DNA from 2 places in the Priestia sp. P5 genome. Region 2 is predicted to be linked to the other one. Evidence: a T-box and tRNA genes for the amino acid it is inferred to sense, from the RefSeq annotation. Region 2 holds a T-box; the other holds one or more tRNA genes.

Region 1 (9,315 bases), on a different contig from region 2:
ACGACTATGTCACTGAGCTGAAGAGGCAAGGAAGTTTCAGCAGACCACTGATGACATACGATTTCCCAAGCCTGGTAGGCCGTTTCTGAAGTAATTAGAACGAGTGAAATCAAAACGAACACAAACCTCTTTTTTCGCAGCTGCTTTCGACACAAAAAAATAAATGCTCCTATGATCACGATAATAGCTAAAGTTACAAGATGTTCAACTGAAAAAAGCTGAAAGGAATGTTGTGCAGGATGACACGTAAAAAATGAATTCATAAAAGCGCCTCCCTTCCATCAGAAAACAAATTCGGTACCTTTAGCTTGTTCATAAGGCCTCATTTTCATTAATGCTTCTCTCGCATAAAAAAGAGATTGAGACCTAACAAAATCACGCCAATCTAAAGACGGACGAATGGAGTAAATAATCGAGTATGAATCAACTGCTAGAACCAACTAAAATAAAAAGATCCGAACGATTCATCATTCGGATCTTTTTTCAACTAACATACTGTTGTCCTAGCTTTTTTCTTCGTTTTTACTCTTTAATTAATCCTTTTTTCACTAAGAATTGATGAGCAACTTCTTCAGCTGTTTTTCCTTTTGCATTTACTTGATAGTTCATTTCACGCATTTCGTCATCACTGATTTTACCGCCCAGTTGATTTAAGATTTTTTTCAGTTCAGGATGCTCTTTTAGCGTATCTTCACGAAGCACAGGCGCTCCTTGATACGGAGGGAAGAACTGCTGATCGTCTTTTAAGACTTTCAAACCAAACTGTTTGATTTCAGGATCTGTTGCGTAAGCATCCAGCATATTAATATCGCCTTTTTCTACAGCGCGATAGCGAAGCTTCGGCTCCATCGTTTTAATATTCGGGAAGGTAAGACCATATTCTTTTTGAATGCCTACATAGCCGTCTTCACGATCTTTAAACTCCAGCGTAAACCCTGCTTTTACTTTATCTGTTGCATTTGCCAAATCTGAAACGGTAGTTAGATTATTTTCTTTTGCAAATTCTTTTGTTACGGTCAATGTGTACGTGTTGTTAAACTTCATTGGATCTAAATAGACAATGCCGAATTTCTTTTGAAATCCTTCTTTTGCCTGCTTGTACACCTCTGTTTCATCTTTGCTGTCCGGCTGTTCCTTTAGATGCGTCACAATGGCTGTACCCGTATATTCAGGGTACAAATCAATTTCCTTGTTACGCAGAGCCTCAAATACAAATACTGTTTTTCCAAGCGACGATCGAAGATTTACTTTCATATCGGTTTGATCTTCAATTAATTCTTTGTACATATTAATTAAAATATCTTGTTCTGCACCAATTTTACCTCCGATAACAAGGTCTGGTTTTGTTGCGCTCATAGCTGCAAACGGAGAAACAAGAATGAGTATTAATACGATGATCATAATAAACGAGCGTTTTTTGGACCCTTTTTTAGCTGAGTGTTCAATCGTTCGCAAAATTCCATCAAAAATAAGCGCTAATAATGCTGCTGGAATGGCTCCTAATAAAATCAAACTATTATCGCTTCGGTCAATACCAAGCAAAATTAAGCTTCCGAGTCCGCCCGCTCCGATAAGAGCCACGATTGTCGCTGTACCAATAATGAGTACCATCGCTGTGCGAATCCCGGCCATAATGACAGGAAGCGCTAGAGGAAGTTCTACTTTAATTAATCGTCTCCACGAGTTCATCCCCATGGCTTTGGATGCTTCAATTAAAGATGGGTCCACTTCTTTAATTCCGGTATATGTATTTCGTACAATAGGAAGAAGCGAATATAAAAACAGTGCAATAACCGCGGGAAAGGTTCCAATTCCGACAAGAGGAATCAGTAATCCTAATAAAGCGAGTGAAGGAATGGTTTGCAGTACGGCTGTTACGCCAATGATCGGTTCAGCAATGCGGTCATGTCTCGTTAAGTACAGTCCGAGCGGCACTGAAATTAATACGGCGATAACAAGGGCCAGTACTGAAATTTGAATGTGTTCAAGAAGAGCTTGAAACAGTGCGTCTCCTCGTTGATCTAGTAATGTGCTTAGTGCATTCATTACAGCGTTCCTCCTTCTTTCGTCTTATCAGAAAGAAACGCTAATAGAGTTTTGCGCGTTACAACGCCAATGCGTTTGCTCCCTTTTTTCACGGCTATTGCTTCATGGTCGTAAAGGGCGTCCATTGCCTGCTGAACAGTAGCGGTTGAAGCTAGCTCTTCAGTAGGTTCTACGTCTGGCTGTTCACTTTCTTTGAGAAACATATCCAATGTCTCAAATAAAGCATTTCCTTGATTTCCAATAAACGTTTTTACAAATTCATTCTTAGGCTTTTGAATGAATTCCTCCGGGGTTCCAACTTGAACAATTTCCCCGTCTTTCATTAGGCAGATACGATCTCCAAGCGTCATCGCTTCGCTCATATCGTGCGTAACAAACACAAATGTTTTTTTGATTTTTTCTTTTAAGCTAATAACATCTTGCTGAAGCTGTTCGCGGCTTAACGGATCGAGGGCACTAAAGGGTTCGTCCATTAAAATAACGGGGGGATCAGCTGCGAGGGCACGTGCTACACCTACACGTTGCTGCTGGCCACCTGAGAGCTCAGACGGCTTTCGATTTCGATACTGCTTTGGGTCTAGTCCTACCAAGGTAAGCAGTTCATCAATGCGCGTTTTGATTTTGTTTTTCTTCCAATGCTTCATCTCGGGTACAATAGCTATATTTTCAGCGATGGTCATATGAGGAAAAAGAGCAATCTGCTGCAAGACATAACCAATGTTCCAGCGTAGCTCATGTATGTTGTGGTCCGATACGAGCTTATCTTTTATGTATAGTTCTCCTTCGGTAATATCATGAAGACGGTTAATCATTTTTAAGGTGGTTGTTTTCCCACACCCACTCGGACCAATTAAAACGAAAAACTCTCCTTCGTTAATTTCTAGATTAATATTTTTCACGGCGGTCGTACCGTCTGGATATTGCTTTGACACATTCTTAAACGTAATCAAATTACCGTTCACACTCCCTGTTGAAATTTAACCCCCCCAGTTTCGTGTACCCAATACTTAGAGGCAATAAACATTCTTTTAAGATTATTTCTGAATATGATTCATAAGACATAGTGAAAAAGATACACATGTTTTCTCACAGCGTCCTAATAAGGCTATCAAACTGTTAAAATTTTCACAAGGCGGGGAAGAATAATTCGGAGAAGAATTTTAAAGCCAACACAGATAAAAAAACCTTCTTTCAACAAGAAAGAAGGTTTTTTAGTATGCTAGCGACAGGGATCGAACCTGCGACCTCTTGCTTACCATGCAAGTGCTCTACCTACTGAGCTACACCAGCGTCTTGGAAAATTATATCACGTTTAAATTCATTTAGGAAGCGCTTTTTTAAATTTTTTTATTAGTATATTCTCTAATTTGCGTCTTCTGAAATTCGCACTTTCTACAAAGTTCCATATTTTATGTTAGAACTCCTTACATAAATTGTGTGAATTTTCTTTTTTTATATTACCCTTAGTAAAAGAGCTTACAAAAGAAGGGAAGAAAATAGATGGAACAACAACCAACCATGACCAAATCAAAAACGGCAACTCCCTACCCAAGAGACTGCACGTTCAGCCTGGAAGATTGGACGACGCTCGCTAAGTATTGGTACCCCGTCGCACGCTGCAGTGATGTAACAGAGAAACCAACGTCCGTAAAACTGCTAGATGTAAATCTAGTTCTATACCGTACCACACACAAAGTAGTAGCGGCTCGTGATTTATGCGTTCACCGAGGCACCCCCCTTAGCATGGGCTGGGTGGAAGATGATGAAATTGTCTGTCCTTACCACGGCTTCCGCTATGCAACGGACGGCGCATGCACATCGATTCCAGCTCACCCTGATGCCAACATTTCTCCCCGCCTGTGTATGGCCGTCTATCCAGTTATTGAACGATTTGGATTAGTGTGGACTTCCCTGACAGGAGAACAAGATAACCTGCCTTACTTCGATGCGTGGGAGGACCCTGATTTTCAGCAAATTGTTTGTCCGAGCTTTGATATCATGGGTTCGGCCGGTCGTCAAATGGAAGGCTTTTTAGACGTAGCTCATTTTGCTTGGGTTCACACGGACACATTTGGTGATCGAAACAACGCCTTTGTGCCTAAATATAAAGTAAGCGATACAGAGTATGGGCTTCATGTAGAATATACGAGCACCATGAGCAATTATTCCAAAGAACAGCAGCATTTAAATCCACCTGATTTTAAATGGCTTCGCGTCTTTGATGTTTATCCGCCGTTTGCAGCTACGCTAAAAGTATACTTCCCAGAAGGCGCAGAGCTGTGGATTATGAATGCAGTCTCTCCTATTTCAGCCCGCGAAACACGTTTATTCGCACCAATTGCTCGAAACTTTGACAAAGATTCTCCCGTTGAAGGTGTGTATGACTTTAACCTTCGCGTCTTTGACGAAGACCGTGAAATGGTTGAAAACCAAAAACCTGAAGACTTGCCTTTAGACCTGCAGATGGAAGCGCATATTATGGCTGATCAAACGTCCATCGGCTACCGGAAATTATTAAAGAAAATGGGCTTAAGCTTTAGATATACAAGCTAAAAAAATCCCCGCTGTCTCAGCGGGGATTTTTTTTCATTTAGCAAATTGCTCGCGTCCTGCTTTTTCCTTTATCACTTCATCTTCACTTGCCGGCGTTGCGCGTTTCATAAACAATGAAAGAATTAAGGCAACTACCACTAGTACTACTGAGACAGCAAACGCATCGTTAATCCCTTGTACCATTGCCTGCATCCCAATCTGTTCTTTCATTTGAGCTGCTCCGGCTGCGGTTGCATTCGCTGCTCCTGCTCCGCTCATTGCATCTTGAGCGAGCTCTTTTGCATGCGTAGCTGTACGGTTTGACATCACCGTTACTAATAGAGCCGAACCAATAGCTCCTGATACTTGTTGAAGCGTATTGTTCATGGCAGTACCATGCGGATTAAAGCGCTGCGGCAGCTGATTTAATCCGTTTGTCATAACCGGCATCATCACCATGGACATTCCGAACATGCGAAGCGTGTAAAGCGTAATGAGCGTTGTATACGTCGTATCAAGCTCTAAGTTACTGAAGAAATACGTCGTAACGGCTGTAATCGTCAGACCCGTTACAGCCAGTGCACGCGCTCCGAATTTATCAAATAATTTTCCGGTAATCGGTGACATCACACCCATTAATAGCGCACCTGGAAGCATTAGTAATCCTGAATGAAGCGGAGAAATGCCTCGTACCGTTTGAACATAAATTGGCATTAGCAGCATGGCTGAGAATAATGCCATTGTGATCACCATTGAAATCGTTGATGATAAAGCAAACATTGGATATTTAAAAATGCGAAATTCAAGCATAGGTGTTTTCAGCTTGAACTGACGCGTAATAAATAAAATCAGAGACACAGCTCCTACGATAATGGTGCCGTATACTTCCACAGAATCCCAGCCTTTATCCCCTGCTGAGCTAAATCCGTATAGAAGTCCTCCAAATCCAATTGTAGATAACACAAGTGATAGGAAATCCAAATTGATTTCCACTTTTTCTTTTTTGTCTTTTAATAGGAAGAAAGCGCCTATTAACACAATTGCTGCAATTGGCGTAACAAGGTGGAACAGCATTCTCCACTCATAGTGTTCAATTAGCCACCCTGATAAGGTAGGACCAATTGCCGGAGCAAAAATCATAACTAAACCGAAAATCCCCATCGCAGCTCCGCGTTTTTCTAATGGAAAACTTGTGAGCAATACGTTCATTAAAAGCGGCATCATAATGGCTGCGCCTGATGCTTGAATAATACGAGCGGTTAACAAGACCGAAAAGACGGACGAAGCACCGGCAAGTATTGTTCCTGCTGTAAATAAAGTCATCGCCGTTAAAAATAAGCCTCTCACAGAATAGCGCTGAATTAAAAAAGCGGTAGTTGGAATCATAATACCATTCACTAACATATAACCAGTAGAAAGCCACTGGACGGTTGACGTTGTCACATCTAAGTCTTTCATAATAGACGGAAGCGCAACATTTAATAACGTTTCATTCAACAATGAGATAAAAGCGCCTATTAACAAAATAGCAATTATGCCATAAGGCGGCTTTTCCATTTGATTTATCGATTGACTCATTATTGTACCCCCTTATACTTTAAGTTCATTTTTTTAGACATATGTTCTACATAGAGTATATTATACTGTGAGTTCAATTTATGCAAGTGAAAAATCCTGCGTTAATTTTCTTTATTTACTGAGCTTTTTTTAACGGTACAGTCCTTTTATATCAATACATATACGCAATATCATAATTCGCTTCAAAAAGAACATTTGTGTAAACGCTTTAAATCATGTATCATAAAGTTGGACCATGAGTCTAATTTTATATTTAGGTGATAATAATGAATAACCGAAAACAGCAAGTTGTAAAAAATGCACACCATCTCTTCGTTGAAAAAGGATTTCAAGCTACTTCTATTCAAGACATCATTGATTATAGCGGCATTTCAAAAGGAACATTCTACAACTATTTTTCTTCAAAAAATGAATTATTAATCGCTGTTTTCACATGGCTTCATACGACCATTGAACAAGAGCGGAATCAGCTGCTGGTTGGTAAAAGTCTGAACGATGTAGATATATTTGTTAAACAAATTGATGCACAGATGAAAAACCATCACAAACATAAATTTTTTACATTACTTGAAGAAGTATTTGTTTCCAATGACCCTGATTTAAAAGCATACATAAAAAAAACCCAGTTTATTGAAGTAAACTGGTTCTACAAACGGTTCATTGATTTATTTGGAGAAGAAAAAAAACCGTACCTGCTAGATTGCGCAATTATGTTTCTTGGCATGCTTCATCGCAACTTTCACTATAATTTTATGGTTAACGGCACAAGTACCGATCCGCATGAAATTATAAGCTACAGTGTCAAGCGCCTGCTTCCTCTTGTAGACGAAGTAGCAAATTCAGGAGACATTTTGCTCAATCCGCAAACGATTAAAGAATGGCTTCCATCTTGCCCGAATACTAAAAATCAAATAGAACAGGACATTTCTGCAGCACTTATCGATTTAAAAAAACAAGTTCACAAACAATTTACGGATGAATTTGAACGTCAAAAATGCACAGAGCTTATTAGTTTTATTGAAGAAGAGCTGTTTAAACAATCAAATCCCCGCAAATTTGTTGTTGATAGTGCTCTTCATTCGTTACAGCAGATGTCTGTCAACAAAAGTAAGACAAGGCTAGAGGATTTACAGACGATGATTGATCAGTATGTGAGTGAACTTCATTAAAAACATATGAAATTCACGTTCATCATAATAACCAAAAACGAACGATTAATTAAATTAATCGTTCGTTTATAATTCTAACTAAAATATTTTTATCCCAGCCTCTTTTTTATTTTCCTCCAGTAAACGAGATTCCTTTAATAAAATATTTATTAAAAAACGCATAAATGAGTAAAATGGGAAGTGTAAAAACCATGGAAGCTGCCATAATATAGTTCCAATAACTGATATACTGACCTTTGAATGTGTTGAGACCTAAAGTTAATGTAAACATATTTTCATCAGACATCACAATTAAAGGCTTCATAAAATCATTCCAAAATCCCATAAATACAAAAATCGTTTGTGCTGCTAGGGCAGGTTTTGCAAGTGGAAGGACTATTTTAAAGAATGTTCCAAACTTTGATAACCCATCCAACTCCGCTGCTTCTTCAAGCTCTTTTGGGAAATTAATAAAAAATTGACGCATCATAAATATAAATGTCGCATTCACCATTCCGGGTACAATCATTCCCTGATAGGTATTTAACCAGCCTAACTCTTTCAAAATTAAAAAATTAGGGATCATGGTTACTTGTCCAGGAATCATAAGAACAGCTAAAATAATAATAAACAAACTTTTCTTTCCCGGGAAACTGAGGCGTGCAAGGGCATAACCAGCCATTGAGTTAAATAGCAAATTCAGAGCTGTTCCTACAACAGCAATAAATAAGCTATTAAACATCCAGCGAGGGAACAACTTTTGTTCCACAAAAATTTGTTTATAGTTGTCTAGCGTAAAGTGTTTCGGAATAAAGTTCACCGTACCTGACACAATTTCTTCAAGCGTTTTGAAAGAAGCTGACAGCGCCCAAATAAATGGGATCAGCGTAATCAGCGCATATATGCTTAAAATCGTATATAAAATGAGGACTCCCGTTTTCTTCTTCACTTTTTTCTTCCCCCCTTAGTACATACTTTCTTCTTTTGAAAACTTTCGCTGAATAACCGTTGCCACCAAAATCACGAGCGCCAGCATAAAGGCTAGTGCTGCAGCATACCCCATGGTACCTAAATTTTTAAATGCATATTGATAAATAAGAAGAACAACAGTCAGAGTGGAGTTATTAGGACCTCCTGAGCCTCCTGAGAAAATAAATGATTGATCAAATAACTGAAACGTACCAATTAGTCCCATGATCACTACGAACGATGTAACCGGCCTCAGATTTGGAACTGTAATATGCCAAAATCGTTGAAACACATTAGCACCATCTAACTGAGCTGCTTCATACAGCGAATCGGGTACGTCCTGCAAAGCTGCCAAATAAATAACCATAAAAAATGGCGCTGTTGCCCAGATGTTCATAATCATAATGGCAATTAAAGCAACTTGCGGATCTCCAAGCCAATTGTAAGTTGGAAGACCAACAAACTTTAGAAACTCGTTCACAATCCCATTCTGATTGTACATCCACATAAAAATAAGCGTTAATACAGCCGATGATGTAAGCGTAGGTAAAAAATAAATAATACGAAAAACTTTTTCTGCTTTTAGCCCTGCATTTAATGTGGCAGCCAGTATAAGTGCCAATGCGGTTTGTACCGGTACAACAATTACTACATACTTCACCGTATTCCAAAGAGCAATTTTAGCTTTGTCATCTTCAAGGACCTTCATGTAGTTCTCAAGCCCTCGAAAATGGAACTCAGTCCCCCCCAACAACTGAACTTTATGTAAGGATAAAAATATGGCGTAAAAAATAGGTGCAATAACAAATAACAAAAGCACAAACAGTGTAGGTGACATAAAAGCATATCCTTGCCCAACATCACGAGGTTTGTACGTTCGTATTTTTCTGTTTTTCATTTCCTCCACTCCCCCGCCTAGTCTTATTGATAAATACTAATCTCTTGGTTTGCCTGCTTTTGTGCTTTTTTCAAAGCTGTTTCTAAATCACTTTGTCCTAAAAAGGCGCTTAAAAACTGGTTATTAAAGTTATTCATGATAATA
Region 2 (9,315 bases):
TAATTTGAAGTTTATTGTAATTGAGTTAGCTTATATTTATTATGCAGCGTACTAAATGTTATTGCGTACTATAGTAGGAAAATATAAGTCTTATATTTTTTATTAAATTGAAGACCTTTTCTTATATATCCCCTTTTAAGTTGCACTAGCATTTTTCTTTTTTTTCACAGGTAATCCGTACTTATTAGAGTTTTCTTTTATTTTTTTTGCGATTTCTTGTGCTTCTTCTTTCGTCATTTTCATACAAAAGACTCCTCTCATGTTCTAGTATTATAAGTTTTTTCCACTATCTCAAAAAAATATACATGCTCCTCCCTCCCCTGCCATATACATGTTTTAGGTATGTACAAAAAGTCATTGTCCTAGAGATAATTTTAGATTTTAGGAGTGATTATGTGAGAGTAGAAGATAGGAAAAGAAAAATTCGAAGTGACAAAAAACGAGATGTAAAACCATCACTTCCAATTGATCTTAAAGAATGTGTTTATCGATTGTCGTACATTACAAATACGCCTGTAAAAAATGTAATTGAATCAATTTGTATATCAGGACTTGCTTCTTCAAAAGTAATGGACTACCTATCAAATTATTTTAGAAGAGGATTTAGCTTTGGCAGCACTGTGTATATGGGAGATATGTCCAAAGAGCCAATTAGACATCTATACAAGAATATTGAGAAAGAGCGTGTCTCTACGCGCTTAAAAGATGGACATGGAGAAACGTATGATATTCTGAAACGATTAGCTTATGCTTTAGATTGCTCTCCAGCATTAGCAGCATCTTTCTTAATTGAGGCTAGTATCAGGAATTCTGATTTTGTTGATGAATACATGACTCGTCATTTAGAAGAAGAATTGGACCAGGGAAGAGTAAAGGAATTAAAAGAGGTGTTAAAATTCATTAATAAAAATAACCCTTATAAAGAAGAGTACAGTCTACACAATTTGATCTCTTATATTATGGATGAATTAAAAGTAGGAGCAACTAGCTTAGGGTCTTCTGTACAAAACTGGTTAGAAAGTATACAACATAAAAGATAGGTCGACTTAAAAAACCTTTGAATTTACGATTCAAAGGTTTTTTGCATGTCTTTTATTTCGTTAAATAAAATTTTTGCGCCTAATGGACTTAGAACTAAGTTATTTGCATATCTACGGTTTTGAGGCGTTATCTCACCTGTAATCAGACATTCATTAGATTCTTTGTATTTTTTTATCTCTATATGATCATCTTCCAATAAAATCTCTACTTCATCATCTTTACCTATATCCAGTAGCTTTCTTAGCTCAATAGGAACCACTATACGCCCTACTGCATCTATCTTTCTCAACGTACTTAGTCCCTGCATGCTGACTCTCCTTTTATATGTTCATAAGCATAACTTTCATATTATACTATAAATGTATAAATTAACCTATAGTAATTTTATAAAACAGAGTTCAAGGTACAAGTTTATAATTTCTTCTTAAATTGATCTTTTACATAAATACATGTGCGATCATGGTCAAGGGAAAAGAAATGATCCTGTTTGGGATACACTTTTACTCCACAAGAGGGACAGCTGGTTTAGTAACCGTTGAAGATATTTTAGAAGAAATCGTAGGAGAAATCCATGACGAATTTGATTCTGATGAAGTAATCGATAGGCAAAAAATTGGTGAACGTCACTATATTTTTAATGGAAAAGTATTAGTAAGAGACGTAAACACACTAATGGAAACGAACATTGAAACTGATAAGGTCGATACGATAGGTGGATGGATCTTATCTCAGAAAATAGACGTTAAGTTACATGAAGCCCTTGTGTATAATGATTTTGAGTTTACTGTGAGAGAACTTGATGGGCGAAATATCCGAACCATCGAGGTAGTAAATAAACAGCATTCTTTGAGCTTAGCTAAATAAGAAATAAAAAGACCTTTATAATGCATAAGGGTCTTTTTATTTCTAATGACATGAATTATTTTAACTATAAAAATATACTTTTATGGATGCTTTTCATTTATCAAAGTAAATGAAAAGCTTCTACATCATTTTAGTAAAGGATCTATTTAGAGTGTCATGTTGGTCCTCTTTGTCTAGATTATTTAAGGAACCTATATATTAATTACCTATGTATATTGAAACCTGCTTACTTCCCGTTATTCCAAAGAAAGAATGTTAAATCTGCTTCACACACAATAGTATTATCTACTTTAGCGATGCCATGAGCTTTTGCAACAGCTCCTCGGACGCGTGTCATTTCTACTTCTAAGTATAATTGATCCCCTGGACGAACTTGTTTCTTAAAACGACAATTTTCAATACCAGTTAAAAGGCCTATCTTTTCATGATTTTCTTCTTTTTGTAACATTATAATTCCACTTACTTGAGCCAAAGCTTCAACAATTAATACACCTGGCATAACCGAATAGTCAGGAAAATGCCCATTGAAGAACTCCTCATTAGCTGTAACATTCTTAACCCCAATTGCATTTTCTCCTTCTTTTAATTCAATAATTGTATCTATCAGTAAAAAAGGATAACGATGGGGTATAATTCTTTGAATTTCTTGGATATCCAGCACAACTTTTCTCCTTCTAAATATTACTTTTTAATTCTTCAAATACTTTTGAGATCACTTCGTTTGTTGTTTCCGTAGCAGCTTCTTTATCTTTATTCATTTTAGGCACATGAATAGCATCTCCTAAAATGATAAACCTTTTTTTTCTTCCTAATAAGGCTTTTATGGTATGAGGTCCTACATATACTGCTGGTATAATAGGAACACTTCCCCTTGAAGCAATATGAATAGCTCCGTTTTTTAACGCTTTCTCTTCTGAGTTTCTCGTTCCACTTGGAAAAATCCCAACTACTTGTTTCTTTTTTAGTAACTGCAACGGTGTTTTTAAAACACTAGGTCCAGGATTACTTCGATCTACGGGAAACGCATTTAATTTGGTCAGAAGATTCTTGACTAAAGGCTTGCTAAATAACTCTTTTTTCGCCATGAAGTGAATAGGAATGGGATATAACGCTATGCCTAAACACACTACATCTATCCAACTTTTATGCGTACAAACAACAATAAACGGATCATTTTGAGGAAGTTTTTCTTTGTTTACTGTTTTCATTCTTCCGTTCATCAAAAATAGTATAAGCTGTAGAAATCTTGTTGCAAAGGTATACATTGATTATTTACTCCTTACCTAAATCCCATTTAATGATATGACCTGCGTGGGTAAGGCCTCCTCCAAATCCGTAGAGTAAGAGAACGTCTCCATCTTTTAATTTCCCTTCGTTTATCCCTATTTGTAGTGCTAGAGGAATGGAAACAGAAGAAGTATTTCCCCTGTACTCAACACTAGTTAATGTCTTCTCAACTGGAAACTCGGATCTTTCACATATAGACTCAACCATTCGTAAATTGGCACTGTGTGGAACGAACCAATTTACTTCACTCTTTTGTAGATTTGCTTGTTCGAGCAGTTCAGACATACCTAAAGGAATTGTTCGAGATGCCCACTTGTATACTTCTCTTCCGTTTTGCACCATCTTTCCACTTGAACTTAAAGGTTGTCCATGCATGGTAGTAGATAAATTGGTACGGTATACATGTTTACCTCCCTTTCCATTTGTACCAATATGCGTAGCAATAAAACTTGGGCGCTCTGCATCACTTTCCACCAAAACAGCTGCAGCCCCATCCCCAAATAGAACACATGTAGTACGATCTGTGTAATCTGTAACCTTCGATAACGTTTCTGCAGTTACGACTAAAACTTTATGATGAAGTCCAGATGTAATAAAGGCGTTTGCCATGTGTAATCCATATGTAAAACCAGCACAGGTAGCGTTAAAGTCTAAAGCCCCGGTTGTAGGAATATCAAAGTAATCTTGTATTTGGGCTGCTACGCTGGGAAATGCATAGTCCGGTGTTGTAGTTGAGACAATGATACATCCTACATCCTTTAAATCTTTCTGATATTGCTCCACTAAGTTTTCAATTGCTTTAATAGCTAGGTCAGAAGAATATTCGTTTTCATCAGCAATTCTTCTTTCTTTCATGCCAGTTCGTTTCACAATCCATTCATCGTTCGTATCTACAATTCGTTCTAAATCGTCATTGGTAAGTCTTTTTTCTGGTACGTATGTACCTATTGCTGTAATACGTGCAGTTGATTTCATTGTATTCACCCTTCTTTATTATCAAGATATATGAATTGATATTAGTACTAGGTGCTAAAAAAGTCAATGACTTTATATGAAAAAATTGTAAAATTAGTATATACAAGCCTAATAATAAAACATAAACACCTGTGCTGATTCATTCTAGGAAAGAGTAAACTAGAAATACAAAAAGGTCCCTTATTAAATTTTAAGGAACCTTTTTTGTTTAATTATCTAAGTTTCTTTTCAACAATTTCATCCTGAAGTTTTTCAATAAAACTATCTAAATTGAAAGTTTCAGACTTTTCTTCACCGTGTTTTCGTACGTTTACGGAGTTGCTTTCCATTTCCTTATCTCCTAATACCAAAATATAAGGAACCTTCGCCACTTGAGCTTCTCGAATCTTATATCCGAGCTTTTGTTCTCGATTGTCTAATTCTACTCGAATCCCTTTATTCCCTAGAGCTGCTTTAATCTCTTGTGCATATTCCTGATGAACTTTTAGGGACACTGGAATAACCTTTACTTGTACAGGTGCCAACCATGTTGGGAAGACGCCTCCAAAGTGTTCAATTAAAATGCCAAAGAAACGGTCAAGAGATCCAAAAATAGCTCGGTGAATTACCACTGGACGCTGTTTTTCGTTCTTTTCGTTAATATAATTCAAATCAAATTTTTCTGGTAGCTGGAAGTCTAATTGAATTGTTGCACATTGATGACTTCTTTTTAAGGCATCTTTAATATGAAAATCTATTTTAGGACCATAAAATGCTCCGTCGCCTTCATTCAATTTATAATCAAAGTTCAACTTTTTTAATACGTTTTCTAAGGAGTTTTCAGCAAGTTCCCATAAGCTATCCTCTCCCATGGAGTCTTCTGGTCGAGTTGAAAGTTCTATACTATATTCAAAACCAAATGTTTTATAGATATAATCCACTAATTCAATGACCGATTTAATTTCACTTTCAATTTGTTCAGGAGTAACAAAGATATGAGCATCGTCCTGACAAAACGTACGAACTCTTAATAATCCATTGAGAGCTCCACTAAATTCATGACGATGAACTTGACCGAATTCTCCCATGCGAATTGGTAAATCTCTATAGGAATGGAGCTTATTTTTAAAGATAAGCATATGGCCAGGACAGTTCATAGGCTTTAATGCAAATTTAGCGTTATCAACTTCTGAAAAATACATATTATCCTTGTAATGATCCCAATGACCAGACTTTTCCCATAATTGTTGATTCATCATAAAAGGAGTACGTACTTCTTCGTAATTATGCTTTTCTTGAACGGATCGTAGGAATTGCTCCAGCTGATTTTTAACCATTTGTCCTTTAGCTAGATAAAAAGGCATTCCAGGTGCTTCATCAGAAAACATAAATAATTCTAGTTCATTTCCTAACTTTCGATGATCTCTTTTAGCTGCCTCTTCTAAAAATAGTACATACTCATTTAACTGTTTTTGAGAACGGAAAGCTACGCCATATACACGTTGTAACATTTGGTTATCGCTGTTACCTCTCCAGTATGCTCCTGATACTTTTGTTAATTTAAACGCCTTAACCATTCCAGTAGAAGGTAGGTGAGGGCCACGACATAAATCGAAAAATTCCCCTTGTTTATAAATTGTAACTGTTTCATTCATAGGAATATCACGTAATAACTCTAGTTTCAACTCATCGTTTATTTCGCTAAATATTTTTTCAGCTTCACTGCGTGTCACTTCAGTACGTTCAATAGGGTGATTTTCATTAATAATTTTCTTCATTTCATGTTCAAGTTGTAGTAACTCATTAGAAGCAATCGTTGTAGAAAGATCCATATCGTAATAAAATCCATCTTCAATAACTGGGCCTACACCTAACTTCACATTCTTATGTACTCTTTTTACTGCCTGAGCAAGTATGTGAGCTGTTGTATGCCTCATAATTTCTAGACCTTCGTCAGAATCTAATGTTAAGATTTCGATTTCTGCATCTTGATTAATTGATCGATGCAAGTCATATAATTCTCCATTTACTTTACCCGCAATGGCTTTCTTCTTTAGGCTAGAACTAATGGATTCTGCAATAGCATGTAATGTAATACCTTTTGAAAATTCTTTCTCATTTCCATCTAAAAAACGAATTTGAACCAAATCTTTACTCATGATAACCTCTCCTATTTAAATAAAGTCAAAAAAAAACATACTCGTCCCTAAGTAAGGGACGAGTATGTTTTCACACGTGGTACCACCCAAATTCCCATCAATATAAATATATCAATGGCTCTGGTGCTGTAACGTCGCAAACGTTATTAATTACTACTAGTTCACTAATAAAGCTCCAAGGTGGTAAATTATTTCTCTTTCTTAAGGGCTCACAGCCAAAGACCCTATTCTCTGTAAAGAAGTGTAAAAATAATTCATGTCCTTTTCGTTGCTTACCTATTTATTTTTGAACATAAAAAACCGCACTCATCCCTCTAACAGGGACGAGTGCGGTCGTGGTACCACCCTAATTTTATAAAACACTACAAGTGTTATATTCTCAAAAAGATAACGGATTTCCCGATTGCGGTTACTCTATCTACATATTTCCCCACAATAGCTCCAAGGTGGTAAATTATTTCTCTTTCTTAAGGGCTCACAGCCAAAGGCCCTATTCTCTGTAAAGAAATATAAAAATAATTCGTGTCCTTTTCAACGCTCAACATGTTCATTTCCAATAAATAGAATTATAATTTATATTATTTGTAAATGTCAATACTTAATTCTAAATATGTAATTAATTAGAATTAATTTATGTTTCAGATATGCACGTAAATTTCTCCCTAAAAACTAATTTAGAGGAGCTGGCATATGCATAAAAAATGAGACCTACACAAACATAAAGTAATTTACGTAATCCTATTTTGTTGAGTTAGAAAAATAGCAAAATAAAAAGCAACCCCGACATGGCGGACGAGGTTGCTTCTTCATGATTCAAACTTAGTGAAGAATCATAGCATAGCACCGTAAACAATAATATCATATTTTTACCATATATACTATATTTTACATTTTTACATATGAATAAAAGGTGCACTTTTTATTCATTCGTTTGGGTTATGCCCTAGTATGAAACCCTTACGCGTCAAGGATGTATAAAAAGCTGCATAACTCATAATTGAGACCTCTTTCGAACCCTTACTCCCATAAGGGTTCTCTTTTTTGATGTGTTCCGGAAAGAGTGATTATGTTAACTAACTTTGTATAGAGTATACAGCTTAAAAATCGAAAAAACCTATCTCTTCCCAATCCAAAGAGGTAGGTTTTTTCTGCTCTATTGCAGTAAGGATTTTCGCTGATGCCTCACGGCGTCTTGTGTAATTTGCTCAAAATATTAGATTTTATTATTTTTCTTTTGCTATTTCTTTTCTGTTAGGAGCAAGTGGTGGTTGTTCTAACCATTTATTTTTTACCATAATATCAAACCATTTTTTTGTGACCATTAAATTTTTTAGGATAACACCTTCATAAGCAGCTACAAGATCTGTTCGCATAGCTGACGCTAAACCTGTTCCATGATAGGCTTGCGCAGCTTGGAATAAAAATCCAATATGATACATCATTAATTTATCAGAAAAAGGAGCGTCTGTTGAAGTTGTTACTTCTGTCTCCCATGATTTAGGAATTGGTAAATTATCAGCGTGCATGATTTTTGAAAAGGATTGTATTTGTTCGTCAGCTGTTTTTTCCGAATCCTCTAAAAATTTTCTCACTTCTTTTGATTGAGCGACCTGACTAAATCCAATAGAAAGAGTTTTAGCCATAATGCTTTTTTTAAGGTTGAAAGAAATACTTATGATTTCTAGTGCCGTCAAACGTCTGCCTTTTCCGAAAAAACCATCCGTAAAATCCTGGCTAGAAATATATTCAGGATTCGCAGTAGGATAAAAATAAGGGTCCCTCTGAAACTCCCCTTTTTCAAGTAATAATTCAATCGTTTGATGATACATTTTTTTTGCATCGTTATCACATGAATCGTAGAAATGGCGTAAGTCTTCTCTGACAGAAACACCTAATGAGGTTGTATGTCCTAGCAAGCCATGCAACGTCATGATATGTAAATAATTTAAGCAGAATATGTCCGTGAACAATCTCTTAGTACCTTTATTAAGATCAGACTCAGTAAATCCAATTGGAACTGGAAACCCTTCGCTCTCTATAAAAGCTACAATTTGTTTTTTTTGTTTTGCGAAGGTCTTGATAGCATCTTCAAAAACGGCCTTTATTGACTCGTCCTCAATAATAGAGAACATATATCGATTTACTATATCCGTCATTGTTCCGTTTACATACTCTCCCCATAGTGTCCCTATTTCAGAAGATGTGAGTTTTAACTTATTCTTATCCACATTATCACCTCTTGGATAATATTTACTAACTTAATAATAGATATGAATTTTTTCTTAACAAAAAAGGTTTTCAGTATGTAATTTCCGATAAATGGTTTTATGTTAACTAATTCTACATGTCGTATAAAGATTATCCACTTCTTATTTTGAGGCTTTTAACTGTTAATAAATAGGTGATAACTGGATTATTTGCCCTAAAACTTGAGAAGCAGAACTATTAGGATAAAAATTAGTATCGTATAGTATTAACCACTCAAGGGTACAAAATTTTACTCTTTACTGACAATATGCTGTTAGTAATTTGTTGGGAGTTATTTAACAAAAAAGCTTCTAATAGTAAGAGCTTTTCATCCTTTTGTTCACCTCTTTGACTGCCTGTGAGTCAACCTGATATACCGATAAATAGTGCTCTCTATACTATTATTTATCATGCCTCTAAATCTTCTGTGTATAAGGAATTATTTAGTTCCATAAAAAATCTCAGCAGAGCTAATTAAAGAACGCGACAGTATCTAATTAGAAAACTGCAAATTGTTTTCTTATATAAGAAAGTGGTATTATTAGATAAGAAAATAAAAAAGTCTACCTATAGGAAGGGTGACAAAGGTTTTTATGTTAGATGAAAAAAATCATCCGAGAGAAGGAAAAAGAGGACGTCCTCTAGATTTGTCGCGTAATAAAGTAATACTTGAAACAACTTTAGACCTATTAGCAGAAAATGGATATGAATCCTTAACAATAGATGCAGTTGCTATCAAAGCAAAAGTAGGAAAAGGAACCAT

Evidence for each region. A T-box is a leader RNA that pairs with one kind of tRNA and senses whether it is charged. The one in region 2 lies ahead of thrS (threonine--tRNA ligase), so its partner is inferred to be a tRNA-Thr.
Region 1: it encodes a tRNA-Thr, which carries the amino acid that the T-box ahead of thrS (threonine--tRNA ligase) is inferred to sense. The anticodon was not compared.

Annotation. Positions count from the first base shown of each region.
Region 1 covers NZ_JAKWFJ010000001.1:958,696-968,010, reverse strand. The annotation lists gene MMB69_RS04940 (YwaF family protein) at 1-263, opposite strand, end outside; gene MMB69_RS04935 (ABC transporter permease/substrate-binding protein) at 523-2,046, opposite strand; gene MMB69_RS04930 (ABC transporter ATP-binding protein) at 2,046-2,996, opposite strand; tRNA gene MMB69_RS04925 (tRNA-Thr) at 3,264-3,336, opposite strand; gene MMB69_RS04920 (aromatic ring-hydroxylating oxygenase subunit alpha) at 3,547-4,599, shown strand; gene MMB69_RS04915 (DHA2 family efflux MFS transporter permease subunit) at 4,633-6,156, opposite strand; gene MMB69_RS04910 (TetR/AcrR family transcriptional regulator) at 6,423-7,325, shown strand; gene MMB69_RS04905 (carbohydrate ABC transporter permease) at 7,432-8,253, opposite strand; gene MMB69_RS04900 (carbohydrate ABC transporter permease) at 8,269-9,171, opposite strand; gene MMB69_RS04895 (ABC transporter substrate-binding protein) at 9,195-9,315, opposite strand, start outside.
Region 2 covers NZ_JAKWFJ010000006.1:76,317-85,631, reverse strand. The annotation lists gene MMB69_RS25305 (hypothetical protein) at 396-1,040, shown strand; gene MMB69_RS25300 (AbrB/MazE/SpoVT family DNA-binding domain-containing protein) at 1,064-1,348, opposite strand; gene MMB69_RS25295 (transporter associated domain-containing protein) at 1,519-1,905, shown strand; gene fabZ (3-hydroxyacyl-ACP dehydratase FabZ) at 2,132-2,566, opposite strand; gene MMB69_RS25285 (lysophospholipid acyltransferase family protein) at 2,580-3,170, opposite strand; gene MMB69_RS25280 (ketoacyl-ACP synthase III) at 3,178-4,167, opposite strand; gene thrS (threonine--tRNA ligase) at 4,380-6,305, opposite strand; T-box leader at 6,357-6,583, opposite strand; T-box leader at 6,622-6,849, opposite strand; gene MMB69_RS25270 (DUF3231 family protein) at 7,529-8,533, opposite strand; gene MMB69_RS25265 (TetR/AcrR family transcriptional regulator) at 9,146-9,315, shown strand, end outside.